DNA from 3 places in the Streptomyces sp. NPDC001393 genome. Region 1 is predicted to be linked to each of the others. Evidence: predicted binding sites of a transcription regulator. Region 1 holds the regulator's gene; each other region holds the start of a gene.

Region 1 (9,731 bases):
CCGACGACGACGTCCACGCGGACCGGTACCTGATCGCCGAGGAGGCTCTGTCCGCGGCGGGCTTCTCCTGGTACGAGGTCTCCAACTGGGCCACCTCCGAGGCGGGCCGCTGCCTCCACAACGAGCTGTACTGGCGGGGCGCCGACTGGTGGGGCGCGGGCCCCGGAGCGCACTCGCACGTCGGCGGGGTGCGCTGGTGGAACGTCAAGCATCCGGGGGCGTACGCGGCGGCGCTGGCCTCCGGCCGCTCCCCGGGGGCGGGACGGGAACTGCTGTCCGAGGAGGACCGGCGCGTGGAGCGCATCCTGCTGGAGCTGCGGCTGCGCGAGGGGGTGCCGCTGTCCCTGCTGAAGGAGGAGGGGCTTGCGGCTTCCCGGCGGGCGCTGGGCGAGGGGCTCCTCCAGGAAGGGCCGTACGAGGAGGGGCGGGCCGTGCTGACGCTGCGGGGGCGGTTGCTGGCGGACGCGGTGGTGCGGGACCTGGTGGACTGATCGCTCGGGCGGGTGAATCCCCCCGGAACGCGGGTTCGGTCCCTAACCTGGTTCGTAGGCTGCCGCTGACAGTACGCGGCGAATGTGGAGGCCACGGAGATGACCGCTGTGGACGAACGTGGAGTCGCAGAGTTCTTCGAGGGGTTCGAGCCGCCCGACGGACTCAAGGTGGAGCTCCTGCGGGGGGAAATCGTGATGATGGCCAGCCCGGACCTGGTCCACAACCTGATCGTGATGCTGCTCGGCAGGCAGATTCCTCTTGAGCGCTGGTACAGCCTTCAGACCCAGGACGTCGACATCATCGACGAAGCCAGCGAGCCCGTCCCGGATCTTGTAGTCGTCGCCCCGGAAATCCTGCCTGCTTCGGGGCGGCTCCTCCCGGCCAGTCTCATCACGATGGTCGTCGAGGTGGTGTCGAAGACCAGCGTCGAGAGGGATTACTGCGTCAAGCGCTCCATCTACGCGGCGGGCGGGATCCCCGTGTACCTCATCGCCGATCCGATCATGGCGCAGTGCGTCCTGCTGACGCGGCCCGAAGGCGATGGGGAGATGGCCGACTACAAGGGGCAGATCACGAGGAAGTTCGGCGAACGGCTGCGGCTTGAGGCGCTGGATGTCGAACTGGACACCAGCGGGTTCGGCACCCTCCCCAACGTCAAGCCCCACCGCTTCCCGCTGCCGTGACGAAGTCGATCAGTTCCTCCACCCGCCCCAGCAGCTCCGGTTCCAGGTCCTTGTAGGACCCCACCCGCTTCAGGATCGCCTGCCACACCGCCCCGGTGTTCTCCGACGGCCAGCCCAGCGCCCGGCACACCCCCGTCTTCCAGTCCTGCCCCCTCGGAACCGTCGGCCACGCCTCGATCCCCAGCGACGACGGCTTCACGGCCTCCCAGATGTCGATGTACGGGTGGCCCACCACCAGGGCGTGTTCGCTGGTCACCGACTCCGCGATCCGCCACTCCTTCGTGCCCGGCACCAGGTGGTCCACCAGGACGCCCAGCCGCGCGTCCGGACCCGGTGCGAAGGAGGACACGATCGCGGGCAGGTCGTCGACGCCCTCCAGGTACTCCACGACCACGCCCTCGATGCGCAGGTCGTCGCCCCACACCTTCTCGACCAGCTCGGCGTCGTGCCGGCCCTCGACGTAGATGCGGCCGGCACGGGCCACGCGGGCGCGGGCGCCGGGGACGGCGACGGAACCGGAGGCCGTACGGGTGGGCCGTACCGGACCGGAGGACGACGGGCGTACGAGCGTCACCACCCGCCCCTCCAGCAGGAACCCCCGTGGCTCCAGCGGGAACACCCGGTGCTTGCCGAAGCGGTCCTCCAGCGTCACCGTGCCCGCCTCGCAGCGGATCACCGCCCCGCAGAACCCGGTGCCGGGCTCCTCCACCACCAGGCCCGGCTCCGCCGGTACCTCCGGGGCGGGCTGCTGCTTCTTCCACGGTGGGGTCAGGTCGGCGGAGTACTGGCGCATTCGGATGACGATAGGAGAAGCCCGGGCCCGAGTGTCACGACACGCCGAAACGGGCCGCCAGCTCGTCGCGTTGCCGGCGCACGAACGCCGCGTCCACCACCGCTCCGTGACCGGGCACGTACAGCGCGTCCGCGCCGCCCAGGGAGAGGAGCCGGTCCAGGGCGTCCGGCCAGCGGGACGGCAGCGCGTCCGGACCGGCCTGTGGCTCACCGGACTCCTCGACCAGGTCGCCGCAGAAGACCACCTCCGGAGAGCCGGGGACCAGCACCGCGAGGTCGTGGGCCGTGTGACCCGGACCCACGTTCGCCAGCAGCGCCTGGCGGCCGCCCCCGAGGTCCAGCGTCCACTCGCCGGAGACCGGATGGCCGGGCGTCACCAGCGCGTCCACCGCCTCGTCCGCGTCGGCGACCGGCAGACCGTTCCGGACCGCGTCCATGCGCAGCTCGCCGCGTTCATGGGCGAACACCACGTCGACGCCCACCGCCCCGTACACCTGCGCCCCCGCGAAGGCCGCCGCCCCGAAGACGTGATCGAAGTGGGGATGGGTCAGCGCGAGATGGGTCACACGGCCGTCGGCGAGTTCCTCGGCCTGCGCCCGCAGCCGCGCGCCTTCGGCCACGCTCGAGCCGGCGTCCACCATCAGTGCCGTACCCTCGCCGAGGACCAGTCCGGCCGTGCAGTCCCAGCCGGGCAGCCGGCACCGGCCGACCCCCGCGGCCAACCGCTCCCACCCCAGCTCTTCCCAAGTCACCGTCATACCGCGACGCTAACTGCACGAGCCGCCGGGACCGCACCGACCTTGCCCTCGGTGTACCCGACAGCCGTACACTGGGCCCGGGAACGCTGGCACTCGCATGCGAAGAGTGCCAGGCGGACGAACCGCAGGACCGAGTGGAACCAAGGGGACGACGTGCTGGAGGTGCGCGCGGATGCTGAGTGAACGCAGGCTGCAGGTACTGCGCGCCATCGTCCAGGACTACGTCGGCACCGAGGAGCCGGTCGGGTCGAAGGCCCTGACCGAGCGACACAACCTCGGCGTGTCCCCGGCGACGGTCCGCAACGACATGGCGGCCCTGGAGGACGAGGGGTTCATCGCGCAGCCGCACACCAGCGCCGGGCGCATCCCCACCGACAAGGGCTACCGGCTGTTCGTGGACAAGCTGGCGGGCGTGAAGCCGATGACCGCGCCCGAGCGACGGGCGATCCAGAGCTTCCTGGAGGGCGCCGTCGACCTCGACGACGTCGTGGCCCGTACGGTACGGCTGCTCGCGCAGCTCACCCGGCAGGTCGCCGTCGTGCAGTACCCGTCCCTGACCCGGTCCACCGTGCGGCACGTGGAGCTGCTCTCGCTCGCCCCCGCGCGCGTGATGCTCGTGCTGATCACGGACACCGGCCGGGTCGAGCAGCGGATGGTCGACTGCCCGGCGCCCTTCGGCGAGACCTCCCTCGCCGATCTGCGCGCCCGGCTGAACAGCCGGGTCGCGGGCCGCCGGTTCACGGACGTGCCGAAGCTGGTCGAGGACCTGCCGGAGGCTTTCGACCCCGAGGACCGCGGTACGGTCTCGACGGTGCTCTCCACCCTCCTGGAGACGCTCGTCGAGGAGAACGAGGAGCGGCTGATGATCGGCGGCACCGCCAATCTCACCCGCTTCGGACATGACTTCCCCCTCACGATCCGGCCCGTCCTGGAGGCCCTGGAGGAGCATGTCGTGCTCCTCAAGCTCCTAGGCGAGGCGAAGGATCCGGGCGTGATGGTGCGCATCGGGCACGAGAACGCCCACGAGGGACTCAACTCCACCTCCGTGGTGTCGGTCGGCTACGGTTCGGGCGGCGAGGCGGTTGCCAAGCTCGGCGTGGTCGGACCGACCCGCATGGACTATCCGGGAACGATGGGAGCGGTACGCGCAGTGGCACGGTACGTCGGACAGATCCTGGCGGAGTCGTAAGTGGCCACGGACTACTACGCCGTTCTCGGCGTGCGCCGCGACGCGTCGCAGGATGAGATCAAGAAGGCGTTCCGCCGGCTCGCGCGCGAGCTGCACCCGGACGTCAACCCCGATCCGAAGACCCAGGAGCGGTTCAAGGAGATCAACGCCGCTTACGAGGTGCTGTCGGACCCGCAGAAGAAGCAGGTCTACGACCTCGGCGGCGACCCGCTCTCGCAGTCCGGCGGGGCCGGCGCGGGCGGCTTCGGGGCCGGTGGCTTCGGCAACTTCTCGGACATCATGGACGCGTTCTTCGGTACGGCGTCGCAGCGCGGGCCGCGCTCGCGCACCCGGCGCGGCCAGGACGCGATGATCCGCATCGAGGTCGAGCTGGACGAGGCGGCCTTCGGGACCACCAAGGACATCCAGGTCGACACCGCGGTCGTCTGCAACACCTGCAACGGCGAGGGCGCCGCGCCCGGTACGACCGCCCAGACGTGTGACATGTGCCGCGGCCGCGGTGAGGTCTCGCAGGTCACCCGGTCCTTCCTGGGCCAGGTCATGACCTCGCGCCCCTGCCCGCAGTGCCAGGGATTCGGCACCGTGGTCCCGACCCCGTGCCCGGAGTGCGCCGGCGACGGCCGGGTCCGCTCGCGCCGCACCCTGACCGTGAAGATCCCGGCCGGTGTCGACAACGGCACGCGGATCCAGCTCGCCGGTGAGGGCGAGGTGGGGCCGGGCGGCGGTCCGGCCGGTGACCTGTACGTCGAGATCCACGAGCTGCCGCACCCGACGTTCCAGCGGCGCGGTGACGACCTGCACTGCACGGTGACGATCCCGATGACCGCGGCGGCGCTCGGCACCAAGGTGCCGCTGGAGACCCTGGACGGCATGGAGGAGGTCGACATCCGGCCCGGCACTCAGTCCGGCCAGTCGATCCCGCTGCACAACCGGGGCGTCACGCATCTGCGCGGCGGCGGCCGGGGTGACCTGATCGTGCACGTCGAGGTGCAGACCCCGACCAAGCTCGATCCCGAGCAGGAGCGGCTGCTGCGCGAGCTGGCCAAGCTGCGCGGCGAGGAGCGGCCGCAGGGGCAGTTCCAGCCGGGACAGCAGGGGCTTTTCAGCAGGCTGAAGGACGCGTTCAACGGGCGCTGAACAGCCGCTCACGGAGTCCTGACGGGGTGCTTCGGCACCCCGTATGCCATTGGTTTATGCCATTGGGTGCCCGGATTCGGACTTGTTCAAAGGACGTGACAACATGCGGTCATGTCCTCCGCACTGACCGATCTCTTCCCCCACCCGATCGTGCAGGCCCCCATGGCGGGCGGCGTCTCCGTGCCGCAGCTCGCCGCCGCCGTCTCCGAGGCCGGTGGCCTCGGGTTTCTCGCCGCCGGGTACAAGACCGCCGACGGCATGTACCAGGAGATCAAGCAGCTGCGGGGGCTCACCAGCCGCCCCTTCGGCGTGAACGTGTTCATGCCGCAGCCCGAGTACGCCGAGTCCGGCGCCGTCGAGGTCTACGCCCACCAGCTGGCCGGCGAGGCCGCCTGGTACGAGACCGAGCTGGGCGACCCGGACAGCGGCCGGGACGACGGCTACGACGCCAAGCTCGCCGTACTCCTCGACAACCCGGTACCGGTGGTCTCCTTCCACTTCGGGGTGCCGGGCCGGGACGTGCTCGACTCCCTTCGCCGTGCCGGAACCTTCACCCTGGTCACCGCCACCACCGCCGAGGAGGCTCGCGCGGTCGAGCGGGCGGGCGCGGACGCGGTGATCGCACAGGGCGTGGAGGCCGGCGGTCACCAGGGCACCCACCGGGACCTCCCCGAGAACGACGGCTCCGGCATCGGGCTGCTCTCGCTGGTCGCGCAGATCCATGAGGCCGTGCGCATCCCGGTCGTCGCCGCCGGCGGCATCATGCGCGGCAGCCAGGTCGCCGCCGTGCTCGCGGCCGGCGCGAGCGCGGCCCAGCTCGGCACCGCCTTCCTCGCCACCCCGGAGTCCGGCGCCCAGGCCGTGCACAAGCAGGCGCTGACCAACCCCCTGTTCGCGCGCACCGAGTTGACCCGCGCGTTCTCCGGCCGCCCGGCGCGCGCACTGGTCAACCGCTTCCTGCGCGAGCACGGCCCGTACGCCCCCGCCGCCTACCCGGAGATCCACCACCTCACCTCGCCGCTGCGCAAGGCCGCCGCCAAGGCCGGGGACGCGCAGGGCATGGCGCTGTGGGCGGGCCAGGGCCACCGGCTGGCCCGCGAGCTGCCCGCCGGGGAGCTCGTGGAGGTGCTGGCCGCCGAACTCGACGCCGCCCGGACAGCGTTGTCGGCCAAGGGGGGCCTGCGATGACCGCGCCGGTGTTCGTCGTCGACTCGCTGGAGGGCGTGGGTCCCGGCTCGGTCGTCGACGTCACGGGCCCCGAGGGACGGCACGCGGTCTCCGTACGACGGCTGCAGCCCGGTGAGCACGTGGTGCTGACGGACGGCGAGGGGCGCGGGGCCGCCGGGGTCGTCGTCGGCGTGTCCGGCAAGGACCACCTGGTGGTGGAGCCCTTCGAGTTCCCGGTGGAGCCGGAGCCCAGCCCCCGTATCACCGTGGTCCAGGCCCTGCCGAAGGGCGACCGGGGCGAACTCGCCGTGGAGACGATGACGGAGACCGGAGTCGACGCGATCGTCCCCTGGCAGGCCGCCCGGTGCATCACTCAGTGGAAGGGCGAGAGGGGCCAGAAGGCCCTCGCCAAGTGGCGGGCCACCGCGCGCGAGGCCGGCAAGCAGTCCCGTCGGCTGCGCTTCCCTCAGGTCGCGGACGCGGCGAGCACCAAGCAGGTTGCCGCACTTCTCGCCAAAGCCGACTTCGCCGCCGTGCTCCACTCCGACTTCGAGCACGAGAGCGGGCGGCTGGCGTCCGCCGAACTGCCCACCGAGGGCGAGATCGTGCTGGTCGTCGGCCCCGAAGGCGGCGTCGCGCGGGACGAGTTGGCGCTCTTCGAGGGGGCGGGCGCGAAGGCGTACGTCCTCGGTCCCACCGTGTTGCGTACATCAACCGCCGGCACCGCCGCCGTGGCCCTGCTGCTGGGCCGCACCGGCCGCTGGTCCTGACACCTGGGGGACACCGTGGAACTCGCCCAAGTCCGGCTCCTGGTCACCGACTTCGCCGCCTGCTACCGCTTCTACGCCGACATCCTCGGCCTCAAGCCGCAGTCCGGCGCGACCGAGGGCCCGTACGAGAAGTTCAGCCCGCACACCGGTTCCGCGGGGATCGCGCTGCAGGACCGCGCGATGATGGCGGAGGTGCTCAAGGAGCTGGGGGACACGGTCACCGGTCACCGTTCGCTGGTGGTGCTCCGCGTCGACGACCTGGACGCCTACTGCGCGGAGATCACCGCCCGTGGTGCGGTCCTGGTGCACGGCCCCGCGCCCATGACCGACCGGATGAGGGTCGCTCACCTCAAGGACCCCGAGGGCAACCTGGTCGAACTCCAGCAGTGGCTGCTGCTGCGGGGGTAGCTCCGCTGGTTCGGCCGAGGGCGCGATCGGTAGTGCCGCGATGTGCTGTCCGGCGGCTGCGACGCCGTCGTGGTTGCTCGCGCAGTTCCCCGCGCCCCTTTGGGGCGCCCAAGTGGCCGTATGCGGCCTTCCCCGGTGCCCGTGCCGGTGGCACGCTGCCCTGCATGGGGGCTTTGCGAGGGAATCGGCGTGGAGTGCGGGTGGCTGCCGTGACCGGAATGGTCGTGGGAGCCGGTGCGGTCGTGGTCGCATGCCGGCCCGCCGATCTCAGCCCCGCCACCACCGCCTACACCACCGCCACCACCGCCAAGGCCAGGCTCGAACAGCAGCACATCGACGTCAGCTGGCTCACCTGCACCGGGCAAGACGGGGGCAGTTCGACGGGGAAGACGGGGAAGACGGGCAAGACGGGGAAGTCGCCCTCGCCCAGCGCGAGCACCGTCGTCTCCGTCGACTGCCGGGGCGAGACCAAGGACGGGCGGAAGATCACCGTCACCGGGAGGGTGACCAAGGCCGTCGACGGGGCGTGTGTCCGGGGGGATCTGACCGCCAGGGTCGGCGGCAGGCAGGTGTTCCACGTCAGCGGGCTCGGGGACTGCGGCGCCACGACGGGGCCGACGTACCAGCCGCCCACCTATCGGCCGGGAGGCGGGGAGCCCACCGTGACCGTCACCGTCACCCGCACCATCTGGTGCAAGGGCGACCCCACCTGCTGGCCCGCCGGGGGCAAGTGATCGGAACGCGAGCGGGACACACCGGTCACTGCGTACAGTGACGGAGTGACTCAGGGTGCCGCCTATCTCCGATACCCCCATGTGCACGGCGACTTGGTGACCTTCGTCGCCGAGGACGACGTATGGCTCGTGCCCCTCGACGGCGGCAGGGCCTGGCGGGTCAGCGTCGACAACGTGCCGGTGACCTCGCCCCGGATATCACCGGACGGACGGCACCTCGCGTGGACCTCCACCCGTGACGGCGCGCCCGAGGTGCATGTCGCCCCCGTCGACGGCGGCCCCGCCGACCGGCTGACCTACTGGGGCAACCGCCGTACCGAGGTGCTCGGCTGGACCGCCGACGGGCGGGTGCTCGCGCTCGGCGCGCAGGGCCAGGCCAGCTTCCGGCGCACCTGGGCGTACGCCGTCCCGCTGGACGGCGGACCCGCCGAGACCCTGCCGTACGGCCCGGTCGGCGACGTCGTCTTCGGCCCCGCCACCGTGCTGCTGTCCGCGCCGATGGGCCGCGAGGCCGCGCACTGGAAGCGCTACCGGGGCGGCACGGCGGGCAAGTTGTGGATCGACCGGGAGGGCGACGGGGAGTTCGTCCGGCTGCACGAGGACGTCGACGGGAACATCGAGCGGCCGGTGTGGGCGGGGGACCGGATCGCCTTCCTCAGCGACCACGAGGGCACCGGTGCGCTGTACTCCTCCCTCGCCGACGGCTCCGACCTGCGCCGGCACACCCCGCTCGACGGGTTCTACGCCCGCCACGCCTCGGGAGACGGCACCCGGATCGTCTACAGCTCCGCCGGTGAACTGTGGCTGCTGGACGACCTGGAGGGCGCCGAGCCGCGCCGGCTGGACGTGCGGCTCGGCGGGCCCCGGACCGATCTGCGGCCCCGCCCGGTGAACGCCGCTCGCTGGTTCGGCGAGGCGTCCCCCGACCACACCGCGCGCGGCAGCGCGGTCTGTGTGCGCGGCGGGATCCACTGGGTCACCCACCGCTCCGGGCCCGCCCGCGCCCTCGCCGCCACTTCCGGCGTCCGCGCCCGGATGCCGCGCGCCTTCCGCGCCGAGGGCGAGGAGTGGGTGGTGTGGGTGACAGACGCCGAGGGCGACGACGCCCTGGAGTTCGCCCCCGCGACCGGGACGGTACCGGGCGCCCCGCCCCGCCGCCTCGCCGCCGGACAGCTCGGCCGGGTCCTGGAGCTGGCCATGGCCCCCGACGGCAGCCGGGCCGCCGTGGCCGCGCACGACGGACGGCTGCTCCTCGTCGAACGCGAGACCGGCGAGGTCCGCGAGGTCGACCGCAGCGACGACGGCGAGGTCTCCGGGCTCGCCTTCTCACCCGACTCCGCCTGGCTCGCCTGGGCCCACCCCGGCCCCCGCCCGCTCTCCCAGCTGCGCATCGCCCACACCACCGACCTGTCGGTCACCGAGGCGACCCCGCTCCGCTTCCAGGACTACGCCCCCGCCTTCACCCTCGACGGCAAACACCTCGCCTTCCTCTCCAACCGCGCCTTCGACCCGGTCTACGACGAGCACGTCTTCGACCTCGCCTTCGTGGTCGGCGCCCGCCCGCACCTGATCACCCTGGCCGCCACCACTCCCTCGCCCTT
Region 2 (9,731 bases), on a different contig from region 1:
CCATGCGAGCAGTCGTACAAAATGACAAAAACCGGTCCGGTCGTGGGCGTCGGGTCCTCGGCTGCGCAGCCGCCGCGCTGGCTTGTTCCGCCCTTTTGTCCAGTTGTGCCGGCTCCTCCGACGCGGCCCGCCCCGCGCCCGGTCACGGCGCCCCGGTGCGCGTCCTGAGTCCCCAGGACCGCCAGGCCGCCGAACACGCCCGCCTGGTCGCCGCGGCCAGACGCTGGGGCCTGGCCGGGGTCCCGCTGACGCCACCCCCGCCGCCGAGGCAGAAACCGGAGATCACCGCCCGGGCCGGCTTCGAGGTGACCCACCAGGAGGACTGGGACCTGCCGCCCGTCTTCACCACGATCCCCACCAAGCAGAAGATCGTCTTCCTCACCATCGACGACGGCTCGGAGAAGGACCCGGAGTTCCTGCGGATGATGCAGGAGCTGAAGATCCCGTACACCGCCTTCCTCAGCAACTACCTGGTCAAGGACGACTACGGCTACTTCCGGAAGATGCAGTCCTACGGCCACACCCTCAACAACCACACCCTGCACCACCCCTATCTGCCCGGTCTGTCCTACGAGGACCAGAAGGCCGAGATCTGCGGCATGCAGGACATCATGGAGAAGCAGTTCGGCAGGCGCCCGACGGTCTTCCGGCCGCCGTACGGCAACTACAACCAGGACACCCTGCGCGCCGCCAAGGCCTGCGGCATCAAGTACGCGCCGATCTGGAACGAGGAGGTCTACGTCGACCACTGGGAGTACCGCGAGGACGACCAGAAGATGCGCCGCGGCGACATCGTCCTCACCCACTTCCGCGGCCGCTCCGACTGGAACGGCACGATGGTCGACGACATGCGCCGCTTCCTGAACAAGGTCACGCGCGAGGGCTACGCCGTGGCCCGCCTGGAGGACTACCTGTGAGGCCGGGGCCGGGGCCGCGGCCGTGGCACCGGGGAGCGGGTTCCAAGCGGCGTCAGCGGGGCCGGTGCCTCGTCGCGCTCCTCGCCTCGGCTCTCCTCCTCACCGGCTGCGCCCAGTCCGTCGACCCCATCGAACGCCTCGGCAAGAAGGCGGCCGAGGGAGTGCACCCGCACGGGCCGGCCCCCGACCAGACCTACCGCCGCTGGGGCCTGACCGAGCCCCTCGCCCGTCCGCCGCAGCCCGCCGCGCGCGCCCTGGCCCTGACTCCGGGCGCCGGCGGCCGCACCCTGCCCCGCGTCCTGGACCACGTCCCCACCCACGACCCGGTCGTCTTCCTCACCTACGACGACGGCGCCGACCACGACCCCCGCTTCGTCGACATGGTCCGCGAACTCCGGCTGCCGGTCAGCATGTTCCTCACCGACAGCGTCGCCGGCCCCGGCTACGGCCACTTCGCCCGCCTGCACCGGCTGGGTGCCGGCATCCAGAACCACACCCTCGACCATCGCGTGCTCGCCGGACTGCCGTACGCCGGTCAGCGCGCCGAGATCTGCGGCCAGCAGGACCGGCTCAGCTCCCGTCTCGGCCTGCGCCCCCGTCTCTTCCGCCCGCCGTACGGCTCGTACGACCCCACCACCCTCCGCGCGGCGGCCGACTGCGGCATCTCCACGGTCGTCCTCTGGCGCGCCGCGATGACCCCGACCGACCTCGTCTACGCGCACGGCGAACACCACCTGCGCCCCGGCGACATCATCCTGGTCGGCCCGGACGAATCGACGGGCCCGAGCCTCAGAGAACGCACGGCCAGGGTCCTGCGGAGGGTGCAGCAGCGGGGGCTGACGGTGGGGCGGCTGGAGGACTACCTGTAGAGCACTTCTCCAGTGCCGGTCGGCAAATTCAGCCCGTCCGGCGTTTGAGGACGAGGCCGTTCAGGCCGAAGCGGGGGTCTGGGGGCGGCAGCCCCCGGGGGCGGCGGGGCGAACGCCGGGCCTCCGGGCAACCGCGTGCACCGTCTTCCGTCGACGCGCGGCACGGCATTGAGGACTGCCTGTAGGGCACTTTTCCAGTGCCGGTCGGCGAAATTCAGCCTGTCCGTCGTTTGAGGACGAGGCCGTTCAGGCCGAAGCGGGGGTCCGGGGGCGGCAGCCCCCGGGACGGCGGGGCAACACCGGACCACCAGGAACCCGGCGCAGACAAGATTCCGCCGACGCGCCGCACGGCATTGGCACTCCGCTTGACCGAGTGCTAATCGCGGTCATAGTCTCGGCTCTGGCACTCCCCCCTGGAGAGTGCCAACAAAGCGACGGGCAGGTCCGGCACCCGCGACGACGGATCGACCTGGTCGCCACCTCAGACAGTTAACCCCGTGAGATCTCCGAAGGGGGAGGTCGGATCGTGACGACCGCCAGCTCCAAGGTTGCCATCAAGCCGCTCGAGGACCGCATCGTGGTCCAGCCGCTGGACGCCGAGCAGACCACGGCCTCTGGCCTGGTCATCCCGGACACCGCGAAGGAGAAGCCCCAGGAGGGCGCCGTCCTCGCCGTGGGCCCGGGCCGCTTCGAGAACGGCGAGCGCCTTCCGCTCGACGTCAAGGTCGGCGACGTCGTCCTCTACAGCAAGTACGGCGGCACCGAGGTGAAGTACAACGGCGAGGAGTACCTCGTCCTCTCGGCTCGCGACGTCCTCGCGATCATCGAGAAGTAACCCACCTCGAAGTTCCTTCAGCTGCGCCCCTGGCCCCCGCGACCGATAAGAAGCCGGGCGCCCGGGGCGCAGTTGTCTTACCACCCAATAGATTTCCGAGAGGGCTCCCGCTGTCATGGCGAAGATCCTGAAGTTCGACGAGGACGCCCGTCGCGCCCTCGAGCGCGGCGTCAACAAGCTGGCCGACACGGTGAAGGTGACGATCGGCCCCAAGGGCCGCAACGTCGTCATCGACAAGAAGTTCGGCGCCCCCACCATCACCAACGACGGTGTCACGATCGCCCGCGAGGTCGAGATCGAGGACCCGTACGAGAACCTCGGCGCGCAGCTGGTGAAGGAGGTGGCGACCAAGACCAACGACATCGCGGGTGACGGCACCACCACCGCCACCGTGCTCGCCCAGGCGCTCGTGCGCGAGGGCCTGAAGAACGTCGCCGCCGGCGCCTCCCCGGCCGCCCTGAAGAAGGGCATCGACGCCGCCGTCAAGGCCGTCTCCGACGAGCTGCTCGCCTCGGCCCGTCCGATCGACGAGAAGTCCGACATCGCCGCCGTCGCCGCGCTGTCCGCCCAGGACCAGCAGGTCGGCGAGCTCATCGCCGAGGCGATGGACAAGGTCGGCAAGGACGGTGTCATCACCGTCGAGGAGTCCAACACCTTCGGTCTGGAGCTGGACTTCACCGAGGGCATGGCCTTCGACAAGGGCTACCTGTCGCCGTACTTCGTGACGGACCAGGAGCGCATGGAGGCCGTCCTCGACGACCCGTACATCCTCATCAACCAGGGCAAGATCAGCTCCATCCAGGACCTGCTGCCGCTGCTGGAGAAGGTCATCCAGGCGGGCTCCTCCAAGCCGCTGCTGATCATCGCTGAGGACGTCGAGGGCGAGGCCCTGTCGACCCTGGTCGTCAACAAGATCCGCGGCACCTTCAACGCCGTCGCGGTGAAGGCCCCCGGCTTCGGCGACCGCCGCAAGGCGATGCTGCAGGACATGGCGATCCTCACCGGCGCCACCGTCATCTCCGAGGAGGTCGGCCTCAAGCTCGACCAGGTCGGCATCGACGTCCTCGGCTCCGCCCGCCGCGTCACCGTCACCAAGGACGACACCACGATCGTCGAGGGTGCCGGCAAGCAGGAGGACCTGACCGGCCGCGTCGCGCAGATCAAGGCCGAGATCGAGAACACCGACTCCGACTGGGACCGCGAGAAGCTCCAGGAGCGCCTCGCCAAGCTGGCCGGCGGCGTGTGCGTGATCAAGGTCGGCGCCGCCACCGAGGTGGAGCTGAAGGAGAAGAAGCACCGTCTGGAGGACGCCATCTCCGCGACCCGCGCCGCGGTCGAGGAGGGCATCGTCTCCGGTGGTGGCTCCGCCCTGGTCCACGCCTCCAAGGTCCTCGAGGGCAACCTCGACAAGGCCGGCGACGAGGCCACCGGTGTCGCGGTCGTCCGCAACGCCGTGGTCGAGCCGCTGCGCTGGATCGGCGAGAACGCCGGCCAGGAGGGCTACGTCATCGTCTCCAAGGTCAAGGACCTGGAGCAGGGGCAGGGCTACAACGCCGCCACCGGCGAGTACGGCGACCTGGTCAAGGCCGGCGTCATCGACCCGGTGAAGGTCACCCGCTCCGCCCTGGAGAACGCCGCCTCCATCGCCTCCCTGCTGCTCACGACCGAGACCCTGGTCGTCGAGAAGAAGGAAGAGGAAGAGCCGGCCGCCGCGGGCCACGGCCACGGCCACGCCCACTGAGGCACCGCAGAGCTGAAGCACTGCAGAGCTGAAGCACCGTAGAGCTGAGGCAGCGTAAAGCTGAGGCCCGGCGCCCTTCGGGGTGCCGGGCCTTCGCCCTGTCCGGACGGGCGACCGGACTGGCGAGAAGGGCCTCTACTGCTCCAACTCGTCCAGCGCACCCAGCTGTTGCATCAGCCCCAGCTGGTCGTGCTCCCACCACATCTCGGCGATCTTGCCGGCGTCCGTGAGGCGGAACAGCGTCATCCCGGTCATGGTGACCTGCCGTCCGGTGCCCGGGATGCCCAGGAAGTCGCCCTTGTGTGTGGCGTTCCAGGTCCACCGTGCGCAGGCCCGGTCGCCCTGGCCCAGCACATCCTCGACCGTGAACGCGAAGTCGAACCCCCCGCGCCACATCCGGAACTCGGCGCGGGCGTTGTCCAGCCCGATCGTGACCTGGGGATTCACCGGATCGTGGCTGTGAATGTCCTCGTCCAGCAGATCGTTGAGCGGCGGCAGTTCGCCCGGGGTCGCCAGCGCCGCGAAGAACCGCCGTACGGTGTCCTCGGCCAGCCGCTCGTCCCGTACGACGTCCAGATCGATGAACGTCGGCATCTCGTCGCACAGGGCGACCAGGTCGTGGAAGATCTTGTCGGTCTCCGGCAGGTTCGAGTTCCGCATCGCCTCCTCGTACGACGGGAACTCCACCACTTCGACGACGTGCGCCGCGTCGGAGCGGTCCTTGCCGACCAGCGCGTGCGTCGCCGTCCGCTTTCCCTTGGTCTGCTCGACCCAGTCGTCCATGAGCCGGTTCATCTCGTCCAGCCGGCTCGTCCTGCACTCGATGAGCTGTACGAAGGTCATGACGCCGCCTCCCGGCCCCCCTGGCCCGGTTTCCGTCACGCTCATTTTCGCACCGGGACGGCAGCGCCACCCCTCCGCTACTGGGGCCCGTACTTGCGCCCGGTCCGGGAGGAGATCCCGCTCATCAGCCCGCGCGGGGTGACCTTCACCAGGCCCATCAGCGCCTTGTAGCGCGGGTCCGGGATCGACAGGGACTTGCCGCGGGCCAGGTCGGACAGGGCCGCCGCGACCAGTTTGTCGGCGTCCAGCCACATCCAGCCGGGGATGTTGTCCGTCCCCATGCCGGCCCGCTGGTGGAACTCGGTGCGCACGAAGCCGGGGCACAGGGCCATCAGGCGGACGCCGCTGCCGGCGAGGTCCTTGGCGGCGCCCTGCGTGAACTGCACGACCCACGCCTTGGACGCGCCGTAGGTGCCCCGGGGGACGAAGGCGGCCACGGAGGCGACGTTGACGACGCCGCCCCGGCCCCGCTCCCGCATCGCCTCGGTCGCCGCCGAGGTCAGCCGCAGCACCGCCTCGCAGTGCACCTTGAGCATCTTCAGCTCGTCGGCCATGGGCACCTCGAGATAGCGGCCCTTGTTGCCGAAGCCGGCGTTGTTGATCAGCAGGTCGACCGGGTTCTTCCGGTCGCCGAGGCGGTCGGCCACCGTCTCGATGCCCTTGTCCTCGGACAGGTCCGCCGTCAGCACCTCCACCACGATGCCGTGCCGGTCGTGCAGTTCGGTCGCCTGTTCGCGCAGCCTCCTGGTGTCCCGCGCCACCAGGACGAGGCCGTGCCCGTCAGCCGCCAGCCGCCGCGCGAACGCGGCACCGATCCCCGCGGTCGATCCCGTAATCAGAGCCGTTGTCATGGCCCAAGGGTATTGACCCGGAGCGTGCGCGTCCGCTCCCCTCGGGCACGGGAGTTGGCCGGCACGGGTCCCGGGCGACGCCGTACGGCGGTGCGTGCGGGCCTCGTGGTGCGGACCTGAGCACCGGGAGCCCCCCGCCCTGCCCCGGGCCTGCCGGTCGGACCCGTCGGCTCGGCCGGACGGCTCGCCCCAGTTGCGGGCCGACGGCTCCTCAGCCCGCCTGTTCGGCCACGTACTTGCGGGCCTTCTCCAGCGTCTCCGGGTGCAGCGCCTCGCCCGCCGCGAGCAGCCCCGGCAGCAGTTCCCGCTCGGTGGTGACCGCGCGGAACTGCATCGCCGCCGTCACCCCGTGGTCCGGCCGGTACACGATCCCGATGGCATCTCCCGCCCGTATCTCACCCGGTTCGATCACCCGGAGGTAGGCACCCGTTGCGCCCTTCTGTGTGAACCTCTTGACCCAGGCGCGTTCGCCCAGATGGCCCTGGAACGTGCGGCACGGGATCCTGCCCGAGGTCACCTCCAGGACCACGCCGGAACCGATCCGCCAGCGCTCGCCGATCAGCGCCCCGGAGACGTCCACCCCGTCCGTCGTCAGGTTCTCCCCGAAGCAACCGTTGGCCAGCGATCGGCCGAGTTCGCGCTCCCAGTCGTCCAGGTCCTCGCGCGCGAAGGCGTACACCGCCTGGTCGTCCCCGCCGTGGTGCCGCAGGTCGCACACGGCGTCGCCGGCCAGCCCGCTCGCGCCGACGCCCTTGGGGCCCGGCGCCGCCACCCGCACCGGCCCGTCGGCCGGCTTCTTGTCGATGCCCGTCACGCCCTCCGCCTGGTCCGTGTACGGCACCGGCTGGGGGCGGCCCAGATTGACCGAGAGAAGCTTCATGAACGCACGGTACGGGATGTCACCTCAAAGCGTCGAGCGAATATCGCGCATCATCCCCAAGCTGCCCTTATGCTCTAGGGGTGATCGAGGCCCGTCATCTCCGCGTCCTGCGTGCCGTCGCCGCCACCGGCTCCTTCTCGGCGGCGGGGCGTGAACTGGGCTGCACCCAGCCCGCCGTCAGCCAGCAGATGAAGGCCCTGGAGACCTCGGTCGGCACCCCGCTGCTGGTTCGCAGCGGCCGCGAGATGCGACTGACCCAGGCCGGGGAGGCCCTGGTCAGGCACGCCTCCGGCATCCTCGCGGGGCTCACCGCGGCCGAGGAGGAGGTCGCCGCCATCGCGGGCCTTCGGGCCGGCCGGGTCCGGCTGGTCTCCTTCCCCAGCGGCAGCTCCACCCTGGTCCCCACCGCCCTGGCCGCCCTGCGCGCCGCCCACCCCGGCACCCGCGTCTCCCTGGAGGAGGCCGAGCCCCCGAAGTCGGTCGAGCTGCTGCGCGAGGGCGACTGCGACCTGGCCCTGGCCTTCCGGTACGCGGGGGCGGCGGTCGCCGAGGACTGGGACGACCTGGTCGTACGGCCCCTGCTGACGGACCGTCTGGTGGCGCTGGTGCCCGAGCGGCACCGGCTCGCGCGCGCGGAGAGCGTCGCCATCGGCGAGCTGGCCGAGGAGCCCTGGATCGCGGGCTGCCCGCGCTGCCGCGGCCAGCTGGTCGAGGCGTGCGAGGGGGCCGGTTTCACCCCGCGCATCGACTTCGCCACGGACGACTATCCCGCGGTGGTCGGCCTGGTCGGCGCGGGTCTGGGCGTCGCCGTGCTGCCCCAGCTGGCGGTGGAGTCGGTACGGCCCAGAGGTGTCCGCACGGTACGGCTGGAACCGGCGGTACGGCGCGAGATCGTCGCCCTCACCCTGCCCGACCTGGCTCAGGTGCCGGCCGTGGCGGCGACGCTGGAACAGCTGGCCCGGGCTGCGGGGCGCGGCTAGCGGAGCGACGGCAGAGTCAGCGGCTAGCCGGGCGACGGCAGAGTCAAGGGCACGCGCGCTGGTGTGGCGTGCCCTGGTGGAGGGGAAGCGGGCGCACCCGGTGGACCCGGTGGCCTCTGGATGCAGAAACGTTCCTTCAGTGATTCGGGGCGGTGTCCGTGCCGGCGGCCGAAGCCGTCACCAGGCGGTTGCGCGCGCGCCCCATCAACTCCTCACGCTCGTCCTCGGTCAGGCCGCCCCACACGCCGTACGGCTCGCGTACCGCCAGTGCGTGCGCCGCGCACTCCGCGCGGACAGGGCACCTCATGCAGACCTCCTTGGCCGAGTTCTCGCGAGCGCTCCGAGCCGCCCCGCGCTCGCCCTCGGGGTGGAAGAAGAGCGAGCTGTCCACGCCGCGGCAGGCAGCCAGCAGCTGCCAGTCCCACAGGTCCGCGTTCGGTCCGGGAAGGCGGGAGAAATCTGCCATTACGTGACCCCTTGTAGCCGTTCTGAGCGGATACGGTGCCATCGACCGTACATCTCCGGTCTAAGGAGATGAAAATATGACTCATTGCGAATCTAGCCGCGGACACCGCAAAACGGGAAGAAAAGGATCCAAACGGGGCATAGTTGTGATGAAAAGTTGAGGGTCTGCTGTCCATGTCTGCACCGTGTCGGGGCCCTCACGTAGAGTGCCGAAGACGGCACGTAGCCCCGTAACTCTTTCGAGTGACCGTCGTTGAGAGTGCGGAGGCGGTTGAAAACACAAGCGCTCGGGCAGGCGTCCGAGACGGTCGACCGCACAGGTGACGATTCCGTACCAGCCTGGAGGCTCAAGGTGACGCGCATCAGCTGCGGAGGGCGGTCATGACATCCGTCCTCGTCTGCGACGACTCCCCGCTTGCCCGAGAAGCGCTCCGCCGCGCGGTCGCGACCGTGCCCGGTGTCGAGCGTGTGACGACGGCGGCCAACGGCGAGGAAGTCCTCCGCCGCTGGGGCGCCGACCGCTCCGACCTCATCCTGATGGACGTGCGCATGCCCGGCCTGGGCGGCGTGGAAACCGTGCGCCGACTGCTGTCCGCCGACCCCGGCGCGCGCATCATCATGCTCACCGTCGCCGAGGACCTGGACGGCGTGGCCCTCGCGGTCGCCGCCGGCGCCCGGGGCTACCTGCACAAGGACGCCTCGCGCGCCGAACTGCGGGCCACCGTGACCCAGGCCCTCGCCGACCCGACCTGGCGGCTGGCCCCGCGCCGGCTCCGCTCGGCCGAGATGGGCGCCGCGCCCACGCTCACCGCGCGTGAGATCCAGGTCCTGGAGGGCATGAGCCACGGCCGGTCCAACGCCGAGATCGGCCGCGAGCTCTTCCTCTCCGAGGACACCGTCAAGACGCACGCGCGGCGCCTGTTCAAGAAGCTCGGCGCCTCGGACCGGGCCCACGCGGTGGCGCTCGGCTTCCGCTGGGGACTGGTCCGGTAGCCGGTGCCCGGCCCTGCGGGGCAGGCGGCTGCGCATCCCCCGGGCCGGACGAGCCCGCGCCTCGGCGACGCCGTCGGTCCCGGGGCCGCGGCTGTGGAGTTCGAGGTCGTGGCTGTCGGTCCCGAAGTCGTACCGCCGTACCGGTGTGTCCTGGCGACACGCGCGCGTGCGCGGAAGCGCCCTGCGGCTCCGCTGCCGTGCGGGTGCGCGCCCCTGCCTGGCGTGGGCGACCGTGCCCCTCGGCCCCGGTGCCGCGGGCCGCGGTGCCGCGCCGACGCGTCCCGGCCCGCTCGCGGAGGTGGGCGCCGGTGAACTGTCCTGACGGAGGTTCCGGTTGCCCGCGGACGCGGCCGTGAC
Region 3 (9,731 bases), on a different contig from region 1:
CTCGCACGCACGGTTCAGCGCGACCGCCAGCCGCGAGGCCACACCGATGTTGCAGCGCCCCAGATCGACCAACGCGTACGGATCCTCACCCGAGACGCTCAACGGGTCGACCCGGAGGGACGGCAGGACGACGCCCACCCGGCACAGCGCCGCGCGCAGCCGCTCGACGGCTTCCTCGGCCGTCCGGGCGGGCCGGTCGTCGGCGTTCGTTTCCTTCACTTCCATTGCGCCATTTCCTCCACGCTGAGTGTTCCCTTTCACCACACAGCGTGGCCGCCCGCGGCCTAACCTGGCCAGATACGGCGTCCCAACAACGTTGTTCGTAGGACGAGGAGTTGCCATGCCGGGACCGAAGGACCTCGACCCGTCCTCATCACCACGCGCCCTGCTGGGAGCGGAGTTACGGCACGCCCGCGAGCGGAAGGGCCTGAGCCAGGAGCAGTTGGGGCAGCGGCTGTTCGTCAGCGGATCGTTCATCGGGCAACTGGAGGCGGGGACGCGGCGGATGCAGCCGGAGTACGCCCGGATGCTGGACGAGGTGCTGGAGACGGACGGCTTCTTCCAGCGGAACTGCGCGGCGGCGGCCAAGTCGAAGTACGAGGAGCACTTCGAGGCGGTGGCGGAGGCCGAGGCTCAAGCCACGGCGATCAGGGAGTACACGCCGCTCCTGATTCCCGGGCTGCTGCAGACGCGCGCGTACGCACAGGCCGTGAACCGTGCGCACGACCCCATGGCGCCCGAGGAGACCATCGAGGAGTGGACGGAAGGCCGGATGGAGCGGGTCCGTCTACTCGACAACCCAACAAAGCCGTTGTTGTGGGCTGTGCTTGACGAGGCAGCGCTGCGCCGGGAGACAGGAGGACGGGCGGTGATGGCGGAGGCCCTGCGCCATGTCGCCGCGCTGGCCTGCCGGAACCGGGTCATTGTGCAGGTGCTGCCATTCAGCTCAGGTGCGCACGCGGCGATGCAGAGTGATCTGAAGCTGATGGAGTTCGCGGACGCCCCTCCAGTGGCCTACTACGAGGGAGTAGGCACCGGGCGGATGGAGGACGACCCTGCCACCGTCGCCCATCTCAGGTTCAGGTACGACCTCCTCGTGGCCGACGCGCTCTCGCGGGACAAGTCCCTGGCCCTCATCGAGGCGTTGGCGGAGGATTACGCCCATGAGGAACACCCCTGACCCCGGCCTGAGCACGGCCATGTGGATCAAGTCGAGCTACAGCGGCGGCGGCAACAACTGCCTGGAAATCGCCCCCGGCCACCCCGCCCTCGTCCCCGTCCGCGACTCCAAGAACCCCGAGGGCCCGAACCTCCTGTTCCGGCCGGAGGCCTGGTCGGCGTTCGTCTCGGGGCTCAAGCCCTGAGCCCCGAGCCCTCTTTCCAAGGAATGGGTGGTGGGTTCAACTCACCCTCCCACCCTTCGAGTTGACCTCACGCGTTCGACTTGCCACGCACAGTCACCAGGCTTTAGCGTGCCCGCATAACGAACAACCCCCGCCAGGTGCTAGCAACACCTGCGGGGGTCTGACCAACGAGATCGGAGCATCGATCCCGTGGCTGACACCCACTTTAGCCCTGCCCCCCTGCCCGCGCACGCGACCCCGCACGCGACCCCGCACCCGATGGCCAATCCGGGCTACGGGAAGCGCTCGGCGCCGGACCAACGCCCGCGCACGAACCAGGACTTCTCGCATCTCCCGCCCCGCGACGAGGCCGTCGCCGCGTACCTCGACCGCCTCCCCGAAGGCGCCGACATCTCGGTGAAAACGCTGGCCAAGCAGCTCCCCTACGGCCAGTGCGCACTGCGGACCATCCTCAACCGCCTTCAGGCGGCGGGGCACTTGCGGCGCGGCCGGGAGCGGCTGGAGACGGACTCCGGCGGCACCCGGTGGATCACCCGATCGTGGTGGTCCCGTACCGCGCGCGACGACGCCTGGTGGGCGGCATTCACGCGGGGCGACGTACCGGAGGAGCCGGCCGAACCCTCGCCGGGCCCCACCCGGTCCCGCGCCCACATCCTGCTCGCCGCCCTGGGGCGTACGGCGCCCGCGCTGTCGCTGTCCGCCGCCGACTGTGCCGTACTCGCGCCGCTGCTCACGGAGTGGTTCGCGCGCGGGGCCGGCGACGAGGAGGTACTGCGCGCACTGACCGCGGGCCTGCCGACGCCGGTCCACAACCCGGCCGGACTGGTCCGCCGCCGCCTGGTCGACAAGGTGCCGCCGGAACCGGTCCCCCGCCCGGCGCCCCGACGGCTGCTGGAGTGCGCGGAATGCGGGCTGCCGGGGCGGCCGGAGGCACTGCCGGGGGGTGTGTGCGGTGGCTGCCGGGGCGAACGCGCCCCCGCGCACTCCCGTACGCCCCTGCCCGCTTCAGCGGTCCAAGTCCACGCAGCCGAGATCCGCGCTGCGATGTCCCTGAAACGACGAGAAAGGGCACCCGTATGACCGCTCCTACGGTCCGACGACACCACCCCGGGGCACGATGGAGGGGAGGAGGCGACGCCATGACCCCCAGTACCGCTGAACGCCCGCAGATGCCCATCGAGGACTTCGAGGAACTCGCCAGTGTGGCCCCGGAGGGCGTGCGGCTCGAATTCGTCGACGGGCGTGTCCGCACCAAGGATCCGCTCAGCGTCGAGGACTTCGAGGAACTCGCACACCGGGCGCCGGAGACCGTCCGGCTTGAGTACATCAACGGAAAGCTAGAGGTCAAGGCAATGCCGGACGGCAACCACTGCGAGATCTTCATGTGGCTGCTCTACCAGTGCATGCAACAGCGCCCCGAGCTGAATCTCGTGCCCGAACGAGGTGTCAAGACCGAGGCATACCGTAAGGGCCGCGCCATCACGGACGGCTTTCTCGTACCCAAGGGCCACCTCAAGGGACACGGCAACTGGTCCCCGGCCGACGGCGCTCTCATGGCCGTGGAGATCACCTCCCACGACCGCGACACCAACCAGCGCGACCGTATCGACAAGCCGGTCGGCTATGGAGCGGTCGACATCCCCGTCTACCTCCTCATCGACCGCGACAACAACACCGTCGTCGTCTACAGCGACCCCAAGGACGGCCGCTACCAGCAGTCCCCGTCCTACCGCTGGGGCACCACCGTCGAACTCCCGCCTCCGGTGAGCATCACCCTCGAAACCGAGGACCTCAAGGACTACGCCGACTGAGGCTCGCGAAACGCCCGAGGGCGGCACCCCCAGCCAGAAGCTGGAAGCACCGCCCTCGGTCGAAGGACAGGCGATCAACCGTCAGGTCGATCAGAAGTCCATGTCACCGCCCGGCATACCGCCGCCGGCCGGCGCGGCGGCCTTCTCCGGCTTGTCGGCGATGACGGCCTCGGTGGTGAGGAACAGCGCGGCGATGGAGGCGGCGTTCTGCAGCGCGGAACGGGTCACCTTCGCCGGGTCGATGATGCCCTCGGCGACCAGGTCGACGTACTCGCCGGTCGCGGCGTTCAGGCCGTGGCCCGGGGTCAGGTTGCGCACCTTCTCCACCACGACACCGCCCTCGAGGCCGGCGTTGACGGCGATCTGCTTCAGCGGGGCCTCGAGCGCGATGCGCACGGCGTTGGCGCCGGTCGCCTCGTCACCCTCGAGCTCCAGCTTCTCGAAGACGTTGGTGGTCTGCAGCAGGGCCACGCCACCACCGGCGACGATGCCCTCCTCGACGGCCGCCTTCGCGTTGCGGACGGCGTCCTCGATGCGGTGCTTGCGCTCCTTGAGCTCCACCTCGGTGGCGGCACCGGCCTTGATGACCGCGACACCGCCGGCGAGCTTCGCCAGGCGCTCCTGCAGCTTCTCGCGGTCGTAGTCCGAGTCGCTGTTCTCGATCTCGGCGCGGATCTGGTTGACGCGGCCGTTGACCTGCTCCGAGGAGCCGGCGCCGTCGACGATGGTGGTCTCGTCCTTGGTGATGACGACCTTGCGGGCGCGGCCCAGGAGGTCCAGGGTCGCGTTCTCCAGCTTGAGGCCGACCTCCTCGGAGATGACCTCGCCGCCCGTGAGGATGGCGATGTCGCCGAGCATGGCCTTGCGGCGGTCACCGAAGCCCGGGGCCTTGACGGCGACGGACTTGAAGGTGCCGCGGATCTTGTTGACGACCAGGGTCGACAGGGCCTCGCCCTCGACGTCCTCGGCGATGATCAGCAGCGGCTTGCCCGACTGCATGACCTTCTCCAGGAGCGGGAGCAGGTCCTTGACCGCGGAGATCTTGGAGTTGGCGATGAGGATGTACGGGTCCTCGAGCACCGCCTCCATGCGCTCCATGTCGGTCGCGAAGTAGGCGGAGATGTAGCCCTTGTCGAAGCGCATGCCCTCGGTGAGCTCGAGCTCCAGGCCGAAGGTGTTGCTCTCCTCGACGGTGATGACGCCTTCCTTGCCGACCTTGTCCATGGCCTCGGCGATCAGCTCGCCGATCTGGGTGTCGGCGGCGGAGATGGACGCGGTGGAGGCGATCTGCTCCTTGGTCTCGACGTCCTTCGCCTGCTCCAGCAGGGCGGCGGAGACGGCCTCGACGGCCTTCTCGATACCGCGCTTCAGGGCCATCGGGTTGGCGCCGGCGGCGACGTTGCGCAGGCCCTCCTTGACCAGGGCCTGGGCGAGCACGGTCGCGGTGGTCGTACCGTCACCGGCGACGTCGTCCGTCTTCTTGGCGACTTCCTTGACCAGCTCGGCGCCGATCTTCTCGTACGGGTCCTCGAGCTCGATCTCCTTGGCGATGGAGACACCATCGTTGGTGATCGTGGGGGCGCCCCACTTCTTCTCGAGGACGACGTTGCGACCCTTGGGGCCGAGCGTCACCTTGACGGCGTCCGCGAGCTGGTTCATGCCGCGCTCGAGGCCGCGCCGCGCCTCCTCGTCGAACGCGATGATCTTGGCCATGTGAAGTGGTCCCTCCAGGACTGGGGGTGATTCCTTCGGACCGCGCCCGCGCCCGCGACGGACGGCTCGCCGGCCTCGTGGTTCCTTGCCCCACCCGGCCTGCGGGCCTCACCGACCCGGTCCTTCACTGTCACTCTCACCTTCAGAGTGCTAACGCCAATGATTAGCACTCGGCATGCACGAGTGCAAGGCGCACCCGCGAAGCGGGTTCCTTGAGGGGTGGTGGTCGGGCGACGGGTGGGCGCAAGCGCCCGGGGTGTACGGCACCCGGGTCAGCCGCCCGCGAACACGGGCACGCCGGGCACGGCGAAGGGCCCGCACCCCGAGCGGGGTGCGGGCCCTTCGAAGAAACAGAAGAACGTCGCTGTCAGTCGACGCGTGCTTCAGCTGGTCGCCAGCCGGACCATGTCCGCCTGCGGGCCCTTCTGGCCCTGCGAGATCTCGAAGTCGACCCGCTGCCCCTCTTCCAGGGTGCGGTAACCGTCCATCTGGATCGCGCTGTAGTGGACGAAAACATCCGCACCACCGTCGACCGCGATGAAGCCGTACCCCTTCTCCGCGTTGAACCACTTGACGGTGCCCTGAGCCATGCCTAACTCCCCTATTACTGGCCCTTGCACAGATCCACACTTCGCGGATCCGGGTCAGACCTCACCCCCCATCGGTCGGGGGCGTGCGCCGGAACGCGTCGACCGCGGCTGAATGTATCTGTCCAACTGCCGTCTGCAACAGGTCAATCGGACGAGAATTCTGGACGGGAACGGTCCGGAATGTGGTGAGAATTCATCCGACTTCGGGGCAAGTCGGGCCTCTCAAACCGTCACAAAAGCCGCATAAAACCCGTCGACTTTGGCCGCTTCTTGTCGGGCGTCCGGCATGAATACAGGGTCCTCGACCGGTCGGCCCGTGAGCGCGTTCCCCAACTCTACCGCGCTCAATCACACAGAATTGCCCCCTCCGCTTCTCTCACGGAGGAGGCAATTCGATGAACAACGCGTAACCGAAGTTACCCAAGGTAACGATCAGCCGCCGGCAACGGCCGGAATGATGGAAACGCCGGCGCCGTCCGGGGTGGCGGTCTCAAGGCCCTGCTCGAAGCGGACGTCGTCGTCGTTGACGTAGACGTTGACGAACCGGCGCAGCTTGCCCTGGTCGTCCAGGACGCGCGCGGCGATCCCGGTGTGGTTCTTCTCCAGGTCCTCGATGACCTCGGCGAGGGTCGCGCCCTCGGCGCTGACCTCCGCCTGGCCACCGGTGTAGGTGCGCAGGATGGTGGGGATGCGAACGGTCACGCTCATGCGAGGCCAGCCTCTCGGAAGGAGTCCAGGTTCGGGCGGATGGTAGCGGTGAGGCCGGTGCCGGCCACCGCGTCCAGCGTCTTCAGGCCGTCGCCGGTGTTGAGGACCACCGTGGTCTTCGTCGGGTCCAGGACGCCGTCCTTGAGCAGCTTGCGGGTGACGCCGACGGTCACGCCGCCCGCCGTCTCCGCGAAGATGCCCTCGGTGCGGGCCAGCAGCCTGATGGCGTCGACGACCTCCTCGTCCGTCACGTCCTCCACGGCACCGCCGGTGCGGCGGGCGATGTCCAGGACGTACGGTCCGTCGGCCGGGTTGCCGATGGCGAGGGACTTGGCGATGGTGTTCGGCTTCTGGGGACGGACCACGTCGTGCCCGGCCTTGAAGGCGGTGGACACCGGCGAGCAGCCCTCGGCCTGCGCACCGAAGATCTTGTACGGCCTGTCCTCGACGAGACCGAGCTTGATCAGCTCCTGCAGACCCTTGTCGATCTTCGTGAGCTGGGAGCCGGAGGCGATCGGGACCACGATCTGGTCCGGGAGCCGCCAGCCGAGCTGCTCGCAGATCTCGTACGCCAGGGTCTTGGAGCCCTCCGCGTAGTACGGCCGCAGGTTGACGTTGACGAAGCCCCAGCCCTCGCCGGCCGGGTCGCCGATCAGCTCGGAGCAGAAGCGGTTCACGTCGTCGTAGTTGCCCTCGATGCCGACGAGGTCGCCGCCGTAGATCGCGGCCATGACGACCTTGCCCTGCTCCAGGTCGTGCGGGATGAACACGCAGGAGCGGAAGCCGGCCCTCGCCGCGGCCGCGCCGACGGCGCCGGCGAGGTTCCCGGTGGAGGAGCAGGACAGGGTGGTGAAGCCGAAGGCGCGGGCGGCCTCCAGGGCCTGGGCGACCACGCGGTCCTTGAAGGAGTGGGTCGGGTTGCCGGAGTCGTCCTTGACGAACAGGCCCCCGGTGACGCCGAGTTCGGCGGCGAGGTTGTCGGCCTTGACGAGCTTGGTCCAGCCGGGGTTCAGGTTCGGCTTGTCGGCCACGTCGGCCGGGACCGGCAGCAGCGGCGCGTACCGCCAGATGTTCGCGGGGCCGGCCTCGATACGGCGGCGCAGCTCTTCGGTGTCGTAGGCGGAGAAGTCGTAGGCGATTTCCAGCGGGCCGAAACACTCCTCGCAGGCGAACACCGGGCCGAGGGAGACGCGGTGCCCGCACTCGCGACAGCTCAGGGCCGCGGCGGGACCGAGGTCGACGGTGGAATCGGTGGAGCTTGCAACTGTCTGCACAGCCATGGAGGCGAGGCCCTTTCTCCTCATCTTCCTCACGACGCATCTCGCCGTGAGACGGATTTGGCACCTTCCCTAGCCGGGAGCCTCGCGGAGCGATCGCGCCTGTTCAGGCCGAGCTACGAGTACCGACTGGAGGGTTGCCGGGGCTTCATCGGGCCGTGTCCCTCTGCCCCTCTGGATGAGCGGTATGCGGTTGTGGACGCGCGCTGACCCCCGACATGCGATGGTCACCGGCGTTGTTCAAGACTGTAACCGAAGGCCGGGACAGTTGAGATAGTCGTCCGAACCGCGAGACACGTGAGGAGCCGCTGACTGTGCTGGAAGAAGTCGAGCGCTGGCTGGCCACCCGCTCCTGGTCCGTGACCGATCGCCCGCTGCACAAGATCCTGGCGGCCAAGCAGCGCACCGGCCAGTCGGTCTCGGTCGTGCTGCCCGCGCTCAACGAGGAGGAGACGGTCGGCGACATCGTCGCGGTCATCCGGCACGACCTCGTGGAGCAGGTTCCGCTCGTCGACGAGATCGTGGTGGTCGACTCCGGCTCCACCGACCGCACCTCCGAGGTCGCCGCCGCGGCGGGCGCGCGGGTCGTTCACCGGGACGAGATCCTGCCCCGTATCCCCTCCGTTCCCGGAAAGGGGGAGGTGCTGTGGCGCTCGCTCCTGGTGACCACCGGGGACATCGTCTGTTTCATCGACGCGGACCTGAGGGAGTTCTCCTCCGACTTCGTCTCCGGGATCGTCGGCCCGCTGCTCACCGAGCCGGGCGTGGACCTGGTCAAGGCGATGTACGACCGTCCGCTCGCCGGGTCGGCCGGTCAGGGCGGCCGGGTGACCGAGCTGATGGCCCGCCCGCTGCTGAACATGCACTGGCCGCAGCTGGCCGGATTCGTGCAGCCGCTGGGCGGCGAGTACGCGGCCCGGCGCAGCCTGCTGGAACAGCTCCCCTTCCCTGTCGGCTACGGCGTGGAGCTGGGCATGCTGGTGGACGCCCTGCACCTGGTGGGGCTGGACGCGCTGGGGCAGGTGGACGTGGGCGTGCGCAAGCACCGCCACCAGGACGGGCAGGCGCTCGGCCGGATGGCCGCGGCGATCTACCGCACGGCCCAGCTGCGGCTGGCCCGCGGCCATCTGATCCGCCCGTCCCTCACCCAGTTCGAGCGCGGCGAGGACGGTTTCGAGCCACGCACCTACTCGGTGGACACCGAGGAACGGCCGCCGATGGCGGAGATCGCCGAGTACGCCGAGCGCCGGGTGGCCTGAGTTCGTGTACGGCTGTGGCACCCCGGCGTGCCCGTACGTTTGAGCGTTTCCGGGCCGGGCTAGGTTGAGGACCATGGCTTCCACGCAGGGTGCTGCCGAGAGAGCTCAGGTGCTGGTCGCGTCCAACCGCGGCCCGGTTTCGTACACGGTGGACGACAGCAGCTCGCTGCACGCCAGGCGGGGCGGCGGCGGGCTGGTGTCCGGGCTGTCGGCCATCGGGCCGGACGCGGACTCCCTGTGGGTGTGCGCGGCGCTCGGCGACGGGGACCGGGAGGCCGTACGGCGGGCGGGCGGCGGGCTGCTGCCGGGCGAGGACGCCGGCGGGCAGCGGGTGCGGATGCTGGACATCGACGCACAGGTCCACTCGGACGCCTACAACGGCATCGCCAACTCGGTGCTCTGGTTCGTCCACCACATGCTGTACCAGACCCCGCTGGAGCCGGTCTTCGACGCGGGGTTCCGGCGGCAGTGGGCGGCCTACGAGGCCTACAACCGGGCGTTCGCCGAGGCGCTGGCCGAGGAGGCGGCCGAGGGGGCGGCGGTGCTGGTGCAGGACTACCACCTGTGCCTGGTGCCCGGGATGCTCCGCGAGCTCCGCCCCGACCTGCGGATCGGCCACTTCTCGCACACGCCCTGGGCGCCGCCGGAGTACTTCCGTGTGCTGCCCGACGACATCGCGGCCGCCCTGCTGAACGGCATCCTCGGCGCGGACCGGGCGGCGTTCCTGACCCGGCGGTGGGCGGACGCGTTCAGTGCGTGCTGTACGACGGTCCTGGGTCCCGGCAGCCTCTCGGGTACGGCGATCGGGGTGCACGGGCTCGGCGCGGACGCGGACTTCCTGCGCAAGCGGGCCCACGAGCCGGACGTGGACGAGCGGATGGCGGCGCTGCGCGAGGAGATCGGCGAGGGCCGCCGGACCGTCGTCCGCGTCGACCGCACGGAGCTGTCGAAGAACATCGTGCGCGGCCTGCTGGCGTACCGGCAGCTGCTGGAGGAGCACCCCGAGTGG

The links. The regulator HrcA, encoded in region 1, represses chaperone genes, less so after heat shock. The targets are predictions, from matches to a motif close to TTNGCACTCNGNNNNNCNGAGTGCNAA.
Region 2: groES (co-chaperone GroES) is a predicted target of HrcA. The motif match lies at 2,140-2,166, and genes of this name have one in related genera.
Region 3: groL (chaperonin GroEL) is a predicted target of HrcA. The motif match lies at 5,052-5,078, and genes of this name have one in related genera.

What each region holds. Positions count from the first base shown of each region.
Region 1 covers NZ_JBSFIH010000001.1:92,597-102,327, forward strand. Annotated here, with positions in the region: gene hemW (radical SAM family heme chaperone HemW) at 1-491, shown strand, start outside; gene ACWC2T_RS00390 (Uma2 family endonuclease) at 591-1,175, shown strand; gene ACWC2T_RS00395 (DUF3097 domain-containing protein) at 1,147-1,968, opposite strand; gene ACWC2T_RS00400 (MBL fold metallo-hydrolase) at 2,003-2,725, opposite strand; gene hrcA (heat-inducible transcriptional repressor HrcA) at 2,898-3,914, shown strand; gene dnaJ (molecular chaperone DnaJ) at 3,915-5,051, shown strand; gene ACWC2T_RS00415 (nitronate monooxygenase) at 5,163-6,239, shown strand; gene ACWC2T_RS00420 (16S rRNA (uracil(1498)-N(3))-methyltransferase) at 6,236-6,988, shown strand; gene ACWC2T_RS00425 (VOC family protein) at 7,004-7,396, shown strand; gene ACWC2T_RS00430 (hypothetical protein) at 7,597-8,130, shown strand; gene ACWC2T_RS00435 (S41 family peptidase) at 8,224-9,731, shown strand, end outside.
Region 2 covers NZ_JBSFIH010000004.1:120,754-130,484, forward strand. Annotated here, with positions in the region: gene ACWC2T_RS07385 (polysaccharide deacetylase family protein) at 3-917, shown strand; gene ACWC2T_RS07390 (polysaccharide deacetylase family protein) at 914-1,786, shown strand; gene groES (co-chaperone GroES) at 2,313-2,621, shown strand; gene groL (chaperonin GroEL) at 2,737-4,362, shown strand; gene ACWC2T_RS07405 (ester cyclase) at 4,498-5,205, opposite strand; gene ACWC2T_RS07410 (SDR family NAD(P)-dependent oxidoreductase) at 5,283-6,056, opposite strand; gene ACWC2T_RS07415 (MOSC domain-containing protein) at 6,268-6,936, opposite strand; gene ACWC2T_RS07420 (LysR family transcriptional regulator) at 7,017-7,916, shown strand; gene ACWC2T_RS07425 (WhiB family transcriptional regulator) at 8,053-8,382, opposite strand; gene ACWC2T_RS07430 (response regulator transcription factor) at 8,763-9,374, shown strand.
Region 3 covers NZ_JBSFIH010000029.1:89,908-99,638, reverse strand. Annotated here, with positions in the region: gene ACWC2T_RS27800 (hypothetical protein) at 1-225, opposite strand, end outside; gene ACWC2T_RS27795 (helix-turn-helix domain-containing protein) at 341-1,180, shown strand; gene ACWC2T_RS27790 (DUF397 domain-containing protein) at 1,164-1,364, shown strand; gene ACWC2T_RS27785 (hypothetical protein) at 1,554-2,444, shown strand; gene ACWC2T_RS27780 (Uma2 family endonuclease) at 2,504-3,175, shown strand; gene groL (chaperonin GroEL) at 3,266-4,888, opposite strand; gene ACWC2T_RS27770 (cold-shock protein) at 5,272-5,478, opposite strand; gene ACWC2T_RS27765 (MoaD/ThiS family protein) at 5,911-6,186, opposite strand; gene thrC (threonine synthase) at 6,183-7,466, opposite strand; SAM riboswitch class I at 7,484-7,648, opposite strand; gene ACWC2T_RS27755 (glucosyl-3-phosphoglycerate synthase) at 7,778-8,722, shown strand; gene ACWC2T_RS27750 (alpha,alpha-trehalose-phosphate synthase (UDP-forming)) at 8,796-9,731, shown strand, end outside.